Regions from separate parts of the Arthrobacter sp. PAMC25284 genome, predicted to be linked through region 3. Evidence: riboswitches for the same ligand, from Rfam matches in the RefSeq annotation. Region 3 holds a riboswitch; each other region holds the start of a gene.

Region 1 (5,360 bases), 930 kb from region 3:
CGCTGGCCTGCTGCGGGTCGCACCAGTGCCAGGCCTGGGCCACCGTGACGAGGTCAAATGCTGTGGAGTCGAGCCCCGTGTGCTCCGCGGATCCCTCGACGGCGCTCACCCCGGGCAGGGCCCGGCGGAGCTGGTCCAGCATGTCCGGGGACGGATCGACGGCGACCGTGCGGAGTCCGCTTGCCACGAGCAGGGCGGTGAATTTTCCGGTTCCCGCGCCGACGTCGGCGGCGTCAGCCGCCTTGGCCGGAATCAGCCAGTGCGCAGACTCTGCGGGATAGCCCGGCCGGACGCGGTCATAGTGTTCTCCGCCGTCCTGGAAGCTCTGGCCGAGCTCCCGGCGTCGCTCCTGGTAGAGCTTGGGGCCGCCGCGTGCCACGTGCGATCTCCTTCGGAAGGTCCTGACTGTTTCGGATACCTTTCGAATTTACCGTACGAATACGGCAGCTCGTTTACCCCGTCCCGCCGTCGGGGCCCGGATGCAGGGGACTGGTCCGGAGCGCCCGGCACCCGCGCCTAGTCACCGGTGCAGGGTGCCGCGCCCGCCGTACCTGGGGTGTTGGGCGCCCAGTGCGGGTAGATGCGGGTGTCGTTGGCGGGCACCCAGCGGCCCGCGTCGACGACGTAGTCCCAGCCGGGCCCCGTTCGCAAAAGCTCTTCGATGCCGGCGAGCAGCCGCTGTGCGTCCTCGAGCCGTGAGCCGAGGCCGAAACTGGCGCGCAGGGAGCCGGCGGGCAAGCCGAGGCGCTTGAGCAGCGGGTGGGCGCAGAAGCGGCCGTCGCGCAGGCCGATGCCGTGCTCGGCGGCCAGGTAGGCGGCGACCAGGCCGGCGTCGTAGCCTTTGAGGGAGAAATTGACGACGCCGATGCTGCCGGGCCCGGCGTCTTCCGCCGGGCGGTCCGCTGCAGCGGTGTCCGCGAAGATCCGGTGTACGGTGACGCCGTCGATCCGCTGGAGCCCGTCGACGAGGTAGGAGCGGATGGCGTCTTCGTGGGCCTGCCAGTCCTTTTCGTCCAGGGCGGCGATGACTTGGGTGGCCCGGGCCAGCGTCGCTGCGCCGAGGACGTTCGGGGAGCCGCCTTCGTGCCGTGCCGGGCCGGTGGTCCACGTGACGGAGTCGAGTCGTGCGTCGCGGACGGCGCCGCCGCCGGCCAGGTGCGGGGTTCCGGCGTCGAGCCAGTCCGGCCGCCCCACCAGCACTCCGGCGCCGAAGGGCGCATACAGTTTGTGCCCGGAGAAGGCGACGTAGTCGACGTCGTCCGCGCTGATGTTGATCCGGCGGTGCGCGGCCAGTTGGGCTGCGTCGACGACGATTCGGGCGCCGTACTCGTGGGCCAACGCGGCCAGGGTGTCGATCGGCAGGATCTCGCCGGTGACGTTGGAGGCTCCGGTCACGGCCAGCAGGGCGACATTGCCCAGGGCGAGTTCGGCGCGCAGCCGGTTCAGAGTGCCCGCGAGGGTCGGCGCCGCCACAATGCTGCGGTGCGGCACACCCTGCCACGGCAGCAGGTTGGCGTGGTGCTCGATATCGAGGTAGAGCACGTCGCCGCTGTGCTGGCCATCCTTCAGCGGCAGGCAGCCGGCCAGCAGGTTCAGGGAGTCGGTGGTGTTGCGGGTGAAGATCACCGAGTCGTCAGCCCGGCCGCCGACGAAGTCCCGGACAATGGTGCGGGCGTTTTCGTAGACCGAGGTGCTGATCTGGGAGGCGTACCCGGCGCCGCGGTGGACACTGGCGTAGTACGGCAGGATCTCGTTCAGGTAGGCGGAGACCACGGAAAGCGCCGGGGCCGAGGCGCCGTAGTCCAGATTGGCGTACCGGACGTGGCCACCGTGGATCAGCGGGGTCCGGATCTCCGCCCCGGTGACGGCGGCGAGCGGGTGGCGTCCGGCGGCGAATCGTGCGTCGGACAGGCCGGGGATGGTGACGGGAAAAGTGGCAGTTGTCATGGGACCTCGCTCAAAAAAGGACCCCTCACACCGGGGATCCGCGCTTGCCAGGTCCGCTCCGGACCGGCCAGGTCGTCACCCGGGGCACCCCACCGCGAATGGAGGGTTGCCGGCCAGCAAACCGGGGTTTAGCGCTGGCACTCGTGACCTGATTCGAGCGTAAGGCATCCCCGCGGCGGAGGAAAACAGCCGCATTCAATGTGAAGCGGTTTATTACGCGGTGCGGTCAATCGGTCTGCAAATCGAAGAAACGGCGCCTGACTCCCCGGTGCGGGGGAGTCAGGCGCCGTTTCTTCGGTTTTGGCGGCATTCCGGAGGTCTTGCTAGAGCAGGTCGTCCAGGTCGTCCAGGCCCGGATTGAGGCGCTTGAGGACCTCCGAGTGGAGGATCGAGTTGGTCGCGAGGGCGTTGCCGCCGAACGGGCCGTCTACACCCTCCAGGGACGTGAACCGGCCGCCGGCCTCGGTCACGATCGGGACCAGGGCGGCCATGTCGTAGAGGTTGAGCTCAGGTTCGCAGGCAATGTCCACAGCGCCTTCGGCGACCAGGCAGTAAGACCAGAAATCGCCGTAGGCGCGGGTCCGCCAGACCTCCTCGGTCAGGCCGATGAACTCATCCAGGTTGCCGCGCTCCTTCCAGCCCGACAGGCTGGAATACGACAGCGACGCGTCGGAGAGCTCTGAGATGTTGGAGACTTTCAGCCGGGTCGCGGCGGCCAGTGAACGGCCGGTGTAGGCGCCGGAGCCCTTCGCGGCCCACCAGCGTTTCCCCAGGGCCGGGGCGCTGACGACGCCGACCACCGGTTCGCCCTCATCAACGAGGGCGATCAGGGTCGCCCAGACCGGGACGCCGCGGACAAAGTTCTTGGTGCCGTCGATCGGGTCGATGATCCAGCGGCGGGAACCGTGGCCGGAACTGCCGAACTCTTCGCCGAGGACGGCGTCGCGCGGGCGGGACCGGGACAGCTGCCCGCGGATGGCTTCCTCCGCAGACTTGTCGGCGTCCGTGACCGGGGTGAGGTCGGGCTTCGTTTCGATCCGCAGGTCGAGGGCCTTGAAACGGCTCATCGTCTGGTCGTCGACGGAATCTGCCAGCACGTGGGCAAGTCGCAGGTCATCGTTGTAGCTCGAAGCGGGTTGACTCATGGTTCTAAACTACCGCCAAAGCAGGCCCGTCTGCGGCAGGCCGGGCTTGGTGGCGCGGAACGACCGGCCGCCGGACTGCCGGCCTGCCTAGGAGACGATGCCGAGTTCCTTGGCGTCCTGTGCTTCCATCCGCGGATCGGTGCCCAACAGGCGGCGCAGGGAAGCGAGCCGGGCCGGTCCCGAGGGGCCTGCCTGTCCGGCAGCCACCCAGGCGTCCACACCGCAGTTGACGGCGTCGGAATTGTGTTTGCAGCCCCGCTCGCAGTCATCCGTCCCCGGCTCAAGGTCCGGGAAGGAGCGAAGGATCCGGTCCGGGTCCACATGCGCCAGGCCAAAGGACCGGATGCCGGGGGTGTCGATGATCCAGCTGCCGGCCGGTGCGTCGTTGACTTTAAGTGCCAGGGCCGACGAGGAGGTGTGCCGGCCGCGCCCGGTAACGGCGTTGACGCCGCCGGTGGCGCGTTCGGCGCCGGTCAGGGCGTTCACCATGGTGGACTTCCCGACGCCGGAATGGCCGAGCATCACGGTGACCTTGCCGTCGAGGTGGCCGCGCAACTGGGACACTGCGTCGCGGTCCAGCCGGGCGGAGAGCCCGTCGTCCGAGCGGGCATCGATCCCGGACGCAGCCGAGTCCGCGGTCCGGCTGATGATGACCGGAAAATCGAGGTGCTGGTAATTGGACAACAGCTCCGCAGGATCCTTGACGTCGGCCTTGGTCACCAGCAGCAGCGGCGAAATGCCGGCGTCGTAGGCGGCTACCAGGGCGCGGTCGATAAAGCCGGTGCGTGGCTCCGGGTTGGCGGCGGCGACCACGATCACCAGGGTGTCCGCGTTGGCGACCACGGCGCGTTCGATCGGATCGGTGTCGTCCGCGCTGCGCCGCAGGAGCGTCTTGCGGTCCTGGATCTTCACGAGCCGGGCAAGGGTGTCCGGTTCGCCGCTCACATCCCCGACCAGCGAGACAAAATCGCCGGCGACGACGGGATTGCGGCGCAGTTCCCGGGCCCGGGCAGCGATGATCTTGCGTTCGTCAGCGGTGCCTTCGCCCACCACTGCGGTGTACCGGCCCCGGTCCACGGTGATGATGCGCCCGGTCTGGGCGTCGTCGTAGCTGGGCCGGTCCTTTGTGCGCGGGCGCGTGCCCTTCTTATTCGGCCGGATCCGGACGTCGGACTCGTCCCACGAGTCAGTGCTGCGCGCCATGGGTGTTGTCCTTCCCGGCCGCGGGGGAGTCCGTGGAGGCTCCGGCGGACCCGGTGCGGTCTCCGGCGGATCCCTGTTCCAGCATGGCGGACCACATCTGTGGAAAGTCCGGCATGGTCTTGGCCGTGGTCCCGATGTCCTCGACCTCGACGCCGGGTACCGCGAGGCCCAGGATGGCGCCTGCGGTGGCCATCCGGTGGTCCGCGTAGCTGTGCACAACGCCGCCGTGGAGGGCGGCGGGACGGATGATGAGGCCGTCGGAGGTTTCTTCCGCGTCGCCGCCGAGGCGGTTGATCTCCGCCACCAGGGCCGCGAGCCGGTCCGTTTCGTGGCCGCGGAGGTGCGCGATCCCGCCCAGGCGCGATGGCCCGGTGGCCAGGGCGCAGAGGGCCGCGACAGTCGGCGCGAGTTCGCTGGTTTCATCGAAATCCGCGCCCCGGATCTCCGGACCGCCGGTCACCGTCAGGATGCCGTCCTGCAGGGTCACCGTGGCCCCCATGGTGGTCAGGATGCTGCGCCAGAGGTCGCCGACCTGAGTGGTCTCGGCCGGCCAGTCCGGGATGCGCACGGTGCCGCGGGTTGCCAGCGCGGCCGCCAGGAACGGGCCGGCGTTCGAGAGATCCTGCTCGATCCGGTGGTCAAAGGCCCTGATGCTGCCGGGTGCCACGATCCAATGGTCCGGGCGGGAGTCGTCTACGGACACACCGGCGCCGCGCAGCACGGCGACCGTCATGTTGATGTGGTCCAGGCTGGGGACCGGAGGGCCGGTATGTTCCAGATGCAGTCCATCGGTGAAGCGGGCGCCTGCGAGGAGCAGCGCGGAGACGAACTGTGAGGAGGCACTGGCATCAATGATGAGGTGTCCGCCGCGCACTTCACCCGTTCCGTGGACCGTGAACGGCAGCGCGGCGGCCGGACCTCCGTCCGGTGCCGTGACCCCGACACCCAGCCCGGCGAGGGCCTCGATGATGGTGCCCATCGGGCGCTTCCGGGCGTGGGGGTCGCCGTCGAACAGGGTGGTTCCGTGGCGCAGAGCGGCTACCGGCGGGACGAAGCGCATGACGG
Region 2 (5,360 bases), 1.5 Mb from region 3:
TAGGCGTTGGACGGGTGCAGATCCGGATCGCCGTCCCATTTGAGCATGTACGGGACCTGCGGGTCGGCGATGAGGCCGAGGATGCCGATCTGCTTCCAGACGAGCTCGCGGCCGTCGGGGAACTTGCGGTTGCCCTTCACCGCGGCACGGCCCAGCCGTTGCTCGAAGGGCGCGAGGTCATCGACCTCGACACACCAGCCCATCCAGCCGCCGCCCGCTTCGGAGCGTGCCCGCACTGCCTGGCCAAACGGTGCCTTGTCCGACGCCGGGTGGTTCAGTACCTCAACGACTTCCAGGTACTTGTGGCCCGCGAGCGGGATGATCATGTTGCGGGTCCCGAAGCGGGGGTGTACTCCGCCCTTCACGGCTTCAACGCCGAGGGCAGACGCAATACGTTCGGTGGTGGCTGCCAAGCCATCGTGTTCACAGGCGTAAGAAACGTGATCCATGCGCATGCCTTCATCTTGGCACTTTGTGATGGGCCTCTCAGCTTAGGCGTACCTAACCGTGGTGGGATGTCATTCAGTAGCGGCCCAGGCCCAGCTCAGCGACATGTTCGTCACAAAGCTATTGGCGCCGCAGCACTGTACTTACACTGAAGCCAGGTCATGAGTGCCAGCATCCAGCCCCGGCTCGCTGGCCGGCAACCCTCACTCGCGGTGGGGTGCCCCGGGTGAGGACCTGGCTGTCCGGCGACCGCCGGAGGGCAAGCGCGGCGCCCGTGCCGTTCCGGATCGAGGCCCGGAACGGCCGTGCCCGATTCCGTCAGGAGCCAACAATGACCAATTCCTGGTCCTTCGAAACCCGCCAGATCCATGCCGGCCAGGAGCCGGACGCCACCGCCGGTGCGCGGGCCTTGCCGATTTACCAGACAACTTCGTTTGTCTTCCCGAGCGCGGAAAGCGCCGCCAACCGCTTCGCCCTCGCGGAACTGGCGCCCATCTATACCCGGATCGGCAACCCCACCCAGGACGCGGTGGAGCAGCGCGTGGCCAGCCTCGAAGGCGGCCTCGGAGCCCTGCTGTTGAGCTCTGGCCAGGCGGCCGAGACCTTCGCCATCCTGAACGTGGCCGAAGCCGGAGACCACATCGTGGCAAGTCCCAGCCTTTACGGCGGAACGTACAACCTGTTCGCCCACACCCTGAAAAAGTTCGGCATCAGCGTTACGTTTGTGGCCGATCCGGACAACCTCGAGCAGTGGCGCCAGGCTGTCCGGCCGAACACCAAACTGTTCTTCGGTGAGGTGGTCTCCAACCCCCGCCAGGACGTGCTGGACCTCGAGGGCATCTCGAAGGTTGCCCACGAGGCCGGGGTGCCGCTGATCGTCGACAACACCCTGTCAACACCCTTCCTCATCCGGCCAATCGAATGGGGAGCGGACATTGTGGTCCACTCCGCCACGAAGTACCTCGGCGGCCACGGCACCGCGATCGCCGGCGTGATCGTGGATTCCGGCAACTTCGACTTCGGCAAGGACCCGGAACGGTATCCCGGCTTCAACACCCCGGACCCCACCTACAACGGCATCGTGTACGCCCGGGACCTGGGCAAGGATGGCGCCCTCGGGGCCAACCTTTCCTATATCCTCAAGGCCAGGGTCCAGCTCCTCCGGGACCTCGGCTCGGCGGTCTCGCCGTTTAATGCGTTCCTTATTGCCCAGGGCATCGAGACGCTGAGCCTGCGGATGGAACGCCACGTAGCCAACGCCACCCGTGTTGCCGAATGGCTCGAAGCCAGGGACGACGTGGACTCCGTCGCCTACGCCGGACTGCCGTCCAGCCCCTGGTACGAGCGGGGCCGCACGTACGGGCCGAAGGGAACCGGTGCCGTGGTCAGCTTCACCATCGCCGGGGGAGCGGAGGCCGGCAAGAGTTTCGTCGATGCCCTCGAACTGCACTCCCATGTTGCCAACATCGGCGACGTGCGCTCGCTGGTCATCCATCCGGCGTCGACCACCCACAGCCAGCTCACCGCGGAACAGCAGGAGATCGCCGGCGTCAGCCCGGGACTCGTGCGCCTCTCCGTGGGACTGGAACACATTGATGACATCCTTTCTGATCTCGACGCCGGATTCCGGGCAGCGAAGACCGCGTAGGGCTACCGGCCTGCGCCGGATTTCCCCATCTTTGCGCCAACGACGCCGGCACCCGCCGATGTTTCGGGGCGGCCCGCCCGAACCGGCCCTCAAAGATGGGGAAATTCCTGCGGCCAGGTCCGGCTGTCATATGGAAGTCACATTCTTCGCCATTTCCCCGCCCTGTTTCGTACACTCATAAAAGGTCATGAGTGCCAGTGACAGCCCCGGCTTGCTGGCCGGCAACCCTCCTTTAGCGGCGGGGTGCCCCGGGTGAGGACCTGGCCTGCCGTTCAGTCGACGGCGGGCAAGCGCTAAGTGAGGTCCGCACATGACGATTTCCATCACCCGCAGTGGTGTCCCCGAAACCACACCGTCCCGCAACGCCGGGACATGCGCAGCGTCCGCACCGGCCCGGGTCGCGGACGTTCACCCTGCGCCCCCGGCCGGGGCGCCGGACGGGACCGTCCAGTACCTCCGGATCGGTGCCCTGGACCTCGAATGCGGCGTGACGCTCCCGGACGTGGTCCTCGGCTACGAAACATGGGGCACCCTTAACGCCGACGGCTCCAACGCCGTGCTGATCGAACACGCCCTCACCGGGGACACCCACGTCACGCGCGGCGCCAGCGAGGAGCCCGGCTGGTGGGAAGAACTCGCCGGCCCCGGTGCGCCCGTGGATACGGACCGGTACTTCGTGGTCTCCATCAACATCCTGGGCGGCTGCTACGGCTCCACGGGGCCCTCGACGCCGGCGCCGGACGGACAGCCCTGGGGATCCCGGTTCCCGCTGGTCACCCTGCGGGACACCACCGCGGCCGAGGCCAGGCTCGCTGACGCCCTGGGGATCGGGAGTTGGTACGCTGTCCTGGGCGGTTCGTTGGGCGGGGCACGTGCCCTCGAATGGGCCGTTACCTACCCGGAAAGGGTCCGGCACTGCGCCGTGATTTCAGTCGGCGCGAGCAGCACCGCCGAGCAGATCGCCTTTGCGCAGGCCCAGACCCTGGCGATCCGGCAGGATCCCAATTTCCGCGGCGGGAACTACTACGGCGGTCCGCAGCCGGAAGCCGGCCTCGCCCTGGCGCGCAGGATCGCGCACATCACGTACCGCTCCGCCGCCGAACTGGACGGACGGTTCGGCCGGAATCCCCAGGGGGCCGAAGCTCCGCTGGAAGCCGGATCGGTGGCCGGGCGGGGGCGCTACCAGGTGGAGAGCTACCTGGACCACCAAGGGAGCAAGCTGGTCCGGCGCTTCGACGCCAACAGCTACATCGCCATCACCGAAGCGCTGATGAGCCACGACGTATGCCGGGGGCGCGGGGCCCTTAGCGCATCCCTGGCGGCGGCCACAGCGAAGTTCCTGATCGCAGCCGTGGAGTCCGACCGGCTGTACTTCCCTGCCCAGTCCCTGGAACTGGCCGAGGCGCTGCCCGGTGGCGCCGTCCTGCACATGATCGACTCGCCCATCGGACACGACGGATTCCTGACCGAAATCGGCCAGCTCAGCGGGCAGTTACGCAGCCACTTCTTCGGCTAGCCCCGGCTGGTCTGTGCATATTTGCAGATGCGCCCTGCGCTAATGGCCGTTGAGACCAGGGCTGGAGCCGGACATACTCATGGGTAATGATGCCGTGTGCGCCATGTCACACGCATCCGAGTCCATTGGTTCAAACGGTGTCGAAGAAGACGCCAGAGGAGTTCCCATGAGTGTTGGTAATCCCGCCGCGAGGCGCCCCGCGCAGACTGATCCGGAGTCCTCCGGACTAAAGAAGGTAGTAGCGGCCTCGATGGCCGGCACCGTCGTTGAATGGTACGAATTCTTCCTGTACGCCTCCGCGGCCACCCTGGTCTTTGGCAAGGTCTTCTTCCCCAATTCCGGTACGGAGCTGGACGGCATCATCGCCGCGTTCCTGACCTACGCCGTCGGCTTCGTGGCCCGCCCGATCGGCGGCATCGTCTTCGGCCACTTCGGCGATAAGTTCGGCCGCAAACAACTGCTGCAGTTGAGCATCATCCTCGTCGGCGTCTCCACCTTCCTGATGGGCTGCCTGCCGACCTTCGCCCAGATCGGCTACTGGGCCCCGGCCCTGCTGGTCTTCCTCCGCTTCGCCCAGGGCTTCGCTGTCGGCGGCGAATGGGGTGGCGCCGTCCTTCTGGTCGCCGAGCACAGCCCGAGCAAGTCCCGCGGCTTCTGGTCCAGCTGGCCGCAGTCCGCGGTGCCGCTGGGCAACCTGCTCGCCACCGGCGTCCTGTTCACCCTGTCCTCCACCCTGGCGCCCGCGGAATTCCTCGGCTGGGGCTGGCGGGTTGCCTTCTGGCTCTCTGCCGTCATCGTTCTGGTCGGCTACTACATCCGCACCAAGGTCAGCGACGCCCCCATCTTCCTCGAAGCACAGAAGGAAGTGACCCTGGAAAAGAAGGGGTACGGCGTCGCCGAAGTGTTCCGCCGCTACCCGCGGGGCGTTTTCACCGCCATGGGGCCTGCGCTTCGCGGAGAACATCCTGTACTACCTCGTGGTTACGTTCTCCATCACCTACCTCAAGGTCATCGTGCAGACGGACACCTCACGGATCCTGCTGCTCCTGCTCGTGGCGCACTTCATCCACTTCTGCGCGGTCCCGCTGGTCGGCCGGCTCTCCGACGCGTTCGGACGCAAACCGGTCTACGCGGCCGGCGCGATTCTCGGCGGCACCTGGGGCTTCTTCGCCTTCCCGATGATGGACACCGGGAACGACCTCATTATTCTTGCCGCGATTACGATCGGCCTGATGTTCCACGCCCTCATGTACGCCGGTCAGCCCTCGATCATGGCCGAGATGTTCCCGACCCGTATGCGCTACTCCGGTGTCTCCCTGGGCTACCAGGTGACCTCGATCGTTGCCGGTTCGATGGCTCCGATCATCGCAGCATCCCTGCTGGGCCAGTTCAAGTCCTCCGTCCCGGTAGCCCTGTACCTGCTCGGGGCGTGCATCGTGACCCTGGTTGCGGTGTACTTCCTCAAGGAGACCAAGGGGATTTCCCTGCACGACGTCGACGCAGCCGACGCCCGCGGGACCGCCGATCTGCTCGCAGCCGCCAAGCGATAAGGCCGCGTTTCCTGCCACCAGCAAGGACATAACGCTGCGCAATAAGCGCCAAAACGACAGCCGCCCCCGCCCGGACCATCCGGACGGGGGCGGCTGTCGTCTGCCGCAGTCTCGCGCCCTAACCGCCGAGGTCTTCCCCGCGGTCCTGGATTTCGCTGCGGAGCGAGGCGAGCACGGCCTGGACGGCGGCCGAGCGCAG
Region 3 (5,360 bases):
CTCCGGGCAATCCGGCTGGACCGGGACCTCGCGGACCGCGCCGCCCGGACCCACGGGGCCCGGGTTGCCGCCCTGGCAACGTCGCCGCACGCGCCGGTGACCCATATGACGCCCAAACCGCGCTACACCGCCATGGAAAACCGCTTCGGGCTCACCGTGCGGGACCAGCTGACCTGCGGCCTGCACGTGCACACCCTCGTGGAGTCCCCGCACGAGGGAGTGGCCGTGATGGACCGGATCCGCGACAAGCTGGCCGTCCTGGTGGCACTCAGCGCGAACTCGCCCTACTGGAACGGCACGGAGACCGGGTTCGACAGCTACCGCACACAGGTCTGGAACCGTTGGCCCGGCGCCGGACCGTCGATGATTTTCGGAAGTCTGTCTGTCTATCGCCGGGTTGTGAACCGGCTGCTGGAGACCGGAGTGCTGTTCGACGAGGGGATGGTCTACTTTGACGCCCGTCTGTGCCGGCACCATCCCACCGTTGAGGTCAGGGTGGCGGATGTGTGTCTGCTTGCCGAAGACGCGGCGCTGATTGCCGTGCTGGTCCGCGCGCTCGTGGAATCGGCCAGCCGGGACTGGCGCGACGGCGTTGAACCGGCCCCGGTCCCCACTGTGCTGTTGCGGATGGCTGCCTGGCAGGCCAGTAACTTCGGCGTGCGCACGGAGTTGCTGGATTTCGGCAGCTTCAGGCCCGCACCTGCCCGCGACGTAGTGGATGCGCTGGTGGACTACCTTGCCCCGGTGCTCCAGGAACAGGGCGAACTCGGGCTGGTGGACGCGGGCATCCGGCGGATCATGGAGCGCGGCACCGGGTCGCAACAGCAACGCCGCCTGTTCGCCGAGGCCGGGCTGCCCGGCGTCGTGGACCACGCGGTCAGGGCGACGTCGTTGTCCCCTGACGAAGTGCCATTCGCCGGATAGCTCCCGGGGACGGCCCGCGGACGACGGCCGGGGCCGGGGCGGTTAGACCTGCTTCAGGGCCTGACCCAGGTCACGCATCAGGTCTTCGACGTCTTCCAGACCCACGGACAGCCGCACCACTCCGTCGCTCAGCCCGATTGCGGCGCGTCCCTCCGGACCCATGGCCCGGTGCGTTGTGGTGGCCGGGTGCGTAATCAGGGATTTCGAATCGCCCAGGTTGTTGGAGATGTCGATGATCCGCAGCCCGTCCAGCAACGCGAAGGCGGCTTCCTTCGCGGACCGCCCGGGCGTCGGGGCGAGCTCCAGCGTCAACACGGTCCCGCCGGCCTTCATCTGCCGCGCCGCCAGCTCGTGCTGCGGGTGGGATGCCAGCAACGGGTACTTGACCCAGCCCACCGCCGGTTGCCCTTCAAGCCAGGCGGCGAGACGCAGTGCCGAGGCCGAGGCGTGGTTCACCCGCAGCGCCATGGTCTCCAGCCCCTTGGTCAGCACCCAGGCGTTGAAAGCGGACAACGCCGGGCCGGTATGCCGCATCAGCTGCTTGACCGGGCCGTCGATGAACTCCTTCGTTCCCAGGATGGCGCCGCCCAGAACACGGCCTTGACCGTCAATGTGCTTGGTGCCGGAGTAGACAACCACGTCCGCGCCCAAATCACCGCAGCGCTGCAGCAGCGGTGTGGCGAAGACGTTGTCCACCACCACGGTGGCGCCGGCGGCATGCGCGAGGGCGCTCACCGCGGCAATGTCGACGATTTCCTGCATGGGGTTTGATGGGGACTCGAAGAACACGGCCGTCGTCGGCTCCGACAGCGCCACCCGCCACTGCTCCAGATCCGGTCCGTCCACGAAGACAGTCTCGACGCCCCAGCGAGGCAGAACCTCACTGAGGATCACGAAGCAGGAACCGAAGAGGGAGCGTGCGGCGACCACCCGGTCGCCGGCTGCCAGCAGGGCGCCGAGGGCGGTGAAGACCGCGGACATGCCGGATGCCGTCGCGAAGCATGCCTCTGTTCCCTCGATCAGCCGGAGTCGCTCCTGGAAGGTCGCCACCGACGGGTTGCCGTAGCGCGAGTAGACAAACCGCTCGTCTTCGCCGGTGAAGGCCCGTTCGGCGGCTGCGGCGGATTCGTAGACGAACCCGGAATTGAGGAACACCGGCTCAGTGGTCTCCTGGAAGCCGCTGCGGTCAAGACCGCCGCGTACGGCCTGGGTCTCCGGTCCCCACCCTGCGGCGTCGGGATTGAAACCCACTTAGTTTTCTCCGAGATTGGTGGGCAGGCCGCGGTTCTTCCAGCCGTTGACGGTCCGCTCGCCGAGGTGGTCGGGTTCGCCTTCGAAGCCTTCCAGGACGTTGTACGCGGTGAACCCGGCTTCAGTGGCGGCAATGGCGGCGGCAATGGAGCGGGCGCCGGAGCGGCACAGGAAGATGAGTTCCACCGCGTCGTCCTCCGGCGCCTGCAACTTCAACTGCTCGATAAACCGCGGGTTGGCGTAGCCGCCGGCAAGATTCCACTGGATGAACAGTGGATCGTTCTCGGTGGCCTTGGTGTCCGGTATACCAATGTGGGCCCATTCGCCTTCTGTGCGCACGTCGACCAGAACGGCGCCGGCCTCCAGCTTGGCCCAGGCTTCCGGCGGGGTGAGGTCTCCTGCGTAGCTCACGCGTGCCCCTCAAATGCTTCCTCGTAGTCGGCAGCGTCGCTGTCGAGGTCCTCGACGGCGTTCGCGACGGCTGCGTCCGCGGACGCAATCGCCGTGGGCAGGATGACGGCCTGCGCCACGATCACGGTGCTGCCGTTAAACGTGACGGCGGGGTTGCCGTGAAGCACGTACCCTTCGGCCAGGGCGGCCGAGACGCGCTCGCAGAAGGAACGGTCATCGGGGCCGGTGAACAGCCGGTAGGCCAGTTTTTCCTCGGGGGAGGCCTGCGGGGCCGCCTGGACGGATGCGTCGGGCATTAGGGATCTCCTTCATTCACGCTTGCAGCTCGAGTGGTCGATATGCCGAGTATTCACCTGAGGCACCCCGCCGCGAAAGGGAGGGTTGCCGACCGGCCAGTCAGGGCTTGGCACCGGTTCTCATTACTCCCAACGAACGTAACACTTACGACGTCGGCCCGCACTGCCGCCGTCGTCATTTTCTGTCACGGATGCCGGGAACCGGGCCCGGCGCAACCGGGAGTTCCAAGTAGTGGCCACTCGTGTTATCCGGGACGGCGGCCACTTTACTGGAAGGACAAAGCCAGCAACATCGCCGCTCAAGTCTCAGAACTTGGGTCTCAGAACTTAGGTCTCATATAACTGTGAATCGCTGCCGCCGGGGGGACCGGCGTCAGCGGCCCGCAACGGAAGGGGAAGCCGTGCGTCCACACATCCTGGTTACCGGACTTGGCAGCGCCGCCGGGCGGAGCATCGCAACCCAGCTTTCGGCCCGGGGACTCCCGGTTCTCGGCGCCGACTCCTGCCAGGTGCCGGGTATCGCGGGTACCGAGGCGGTGGTGCTTCCGCCGGCATCGGATCCGGACTGGGTCCCGGCTCTGCGCCGGCTCGTTGATGCCAGGAACCTCAATGTGGTTATCCCGACGCGCACCGAGGAGTTGCCGCACCTGGCGGCCGCCCGTGCCGCGTTCAGCGACGGCGTCCGGCTGATCGTGTCCGATCCCGGCCCGGTGGCCCTCGCCAACGATCGCCTCCTGACCGCTTGGACGCTGCAGGCAGAGGGGATCGCGGTCCCGCGGTTCGGTGTGCCCAGCGACTTCGCGGCCGCACCGGCGTCCCTCGCAGCGATGGGCGGTTCCGTCGTCGTGAGGCCGAGGGTCCCCCGCGGCGAGAACGGCGCCGTAGTCCTGCCCGGGGCCGGGCCGGTGGACTGGGCGCAGCAGCCGGAGGGCCGGATCGTCCAGGAGTTCATCCCGGGGGCAGGATATGTCGCACTGGTCTTCGGGACCCGGACGCAGAACGCGATGGCGCCCCACGTGGTAGTCGTGGATCAGCCTGTCCGGGCCGGCCTGGGCGCCGGGACCGACACCGGTGCTGCGTCCGCTGTGGGCCGGAGGGTCGCGACCGGCGCCGCCGCGGATGTGGCCCCGCTGGCCATGGCCGCCGTCCATGCCGTCGGGCTGACGGGGCCGGTCGAGGTTGACATCCGCCGCAGGGCCGATGGCACCCCGGTGGTCCTGGGCCTGCGGGCACGGTTTGGTGCCAGCAGCGCCGCAGCCCCCGAACTCCTCGACGCGGTCCTGGCGGCGTTCCTGCTTCCGTCCTTCAACCCGGCCTCGTTCCGGCGGCGCCCGTCAGCGTACGCAGGAGCCGTGCGCTCAGCCTGAGGTGGCACTTTCCGGCACGCCGGCTGGATCCCCGCCTATCCGATCGTCGCGTAGAGGGCGTTGAGCTCCGCCGTGAGCTGTGCCCGCCGTTCCCGGGTCCCGATTTCATGGCCGTCGATGTGGTTCACCGGGGCCAGGAGCCGGATGCTGGAGATCAGCCACACGGCATCGGCGTCGAGCAGATCCTGCGGCTCCAGCGGCCCGTACCCCAGCTCCCAGCCGGCGGCCTTCGCTGCCGTGAAGAGGGCGCCCTGGGAGGTACCGGGCAGGATGCCGCTGTCCTGTTGCGGCGTGATCAGCCGACGGACCGTCCGGACCCCGCCGGCGCCGTCGTCCGAGGTTTCCAAATGCGCCAGCAGCACGGTCGACGTCGGCCCTTCAAGGACCCGTCCGTCCGCTGAGGTGAAGATGACGTCGTCGGCACCCTGCCGGTGCGCGTACCGCAGGGCGGCCATGTTCACGGCATAGGACAGTGTTTTGGCCCCGAGCAGCAGCCAGGGGGCGCGTTCGCCGACCTCGCTGTCATAGCCGCGCTCCAGCAGGATCACGTCGAGTCCGGTCTCGCGCTGGCGGCGGCCGGCCGGGGACGGCCGGGATGCCTGGACCCAGCAGATGGGGCCGTCGCCGCCCTCGACGCCGCGGGTGGCAATCAGTTTGATAACTGCCTCATCGGCGGGCGTGTCTGCACTATCGCCCGCATGGCCGTCGGGATCGAGGGCGTCCGGGACGGGCGCTGGCCGGCCCCGGTACTCGCTGAGGGCCGTGCCAATCGCGCGCCGCCACACGTCTTCGACGGGGATGTCCAGTTCCAGGAGGCGGGCCGATCCTGCCAGCCGGTCCAGATGGGCCTGAAGCTTCCGGGGCTGGCCGCCGACGGCCAGCAGCGACTCGAAAACACCGTCGCCACGGGTGGCCCCCTGGTCTGTGGCCATCAGTTGCGGTTTTGACGCGTCAGCCAGGCGGCCGTCCTCGAATGCGGGATCCAGGAAGACCAGAACCGTGACAGGAGCGGAAACGCCAGCAGCAGAAGTCATGGCATCAGCTTAGTGCGCGGCGTCCCGGGATAGGATTTGGTCGTTGCCCGATCCGGAACAGTTCCGCGGGCCTGTAG

What was found. Region 3 has a riboswitch for S-adenosylmethionine ahead of KY499_RS12910 (DUF1737 domain-containing protein). Riboswitches for the same ligand answer to the same signal wherever they lie in the genome.
Region 1: another riboswitch for S-adenosylmethionine. It lies ahead of KY499_RS17240 (aminotransferase class V-fold PLP-dependent enzyme); the one in region 3 lies ahead of KY499_RS12910 (DUF1737 domain-containing protein).
Region 2: another riboswitch for S-adenosylmethionine. It lies ahead of KY499_RS06235 (homoserine O-acetyltransferase); the one in region 3 lies ahead of KY499_RS12910 (DUF1737 domain-containing protein).

Annotation. Positions count from the first base shown of each region.
Region 1 is NZ_CP080382.1:3,725,588-3,730,947, forward strand. It holds gene KY499_RS17235 (class I SAM-dependent methyltransferase) at 1-379, opposite strand, end outside; gene KY499_RS17240 (aminotransferase class V-fold PLP-dependent enzyme) at 517-1,947, opposite strand; SAM riboswitch class IV at 1,983-2,096, opposite strand; gene hisN (histidinol-phosphatase) at 2,271-3,092, opposite strand; gene KY499_RS17250 (ribosome small subunit-dependent GTPase A) at 3,180-4,295, opposite strand; gene aroA (3-phosphoshikimate 1-carboxyvinyltransferase) at 4,279-5,360, opposite strand, start outside.
Region 2 is NZ_CP080382.1:1,316,852-1,322,211, reverse strand. It holds gene KY499_RS06245 (VOC family protein) at 1-455, opposite strand, end outside; SAM riboswitch class IV at 605-719, shown strand; gene KY499_RS06240 (bifunctional o-acetylhomoserine/o-acetylserine sulfhydrylase) at 779-2,095, shown strand; SAM riboswitch class IV at 2,279-2,394, shown strand; gene KY499_RS06235 (homoserine O-acetyltransferase) at 2,406-3,611, shown strand; partial or broken gene KY499_RS06230 (MFS transporter) at 3,778-5,161, shown strand; gene KY499_RS06225 (LysR family transcriptional regulator) at 5,280-5,360, opposite strand, start outside.
Region 3 is NZ_CP080382.1:2,793,537-2,798,896, forward strand. It holds gene KY499_RS12895 (glutamate--cysteine ligase) at 1-924, shown strand, start outside; gene KY499_RS12900 (O-succinylhomoserine sulfhydrylase) at 967-2,175, opposite strand; gene KY499_RS12905 (rhodanese-like domain-containing protein) at 2,176-2,586, opposite strand; gene KY499_RS12910 (DUF1737 domain-containing protein) at 2,583-2,882, opposite strand; SAM riboswitch class IV at 2,896-3,010, opposite strand; gene KY499_RS12915 (hypothetical protein) at 3,284-4,249, shown strand; gene KY499_RS12920 (aminodeoxychorismate lyase) at 4,285-5,283, opposite strand.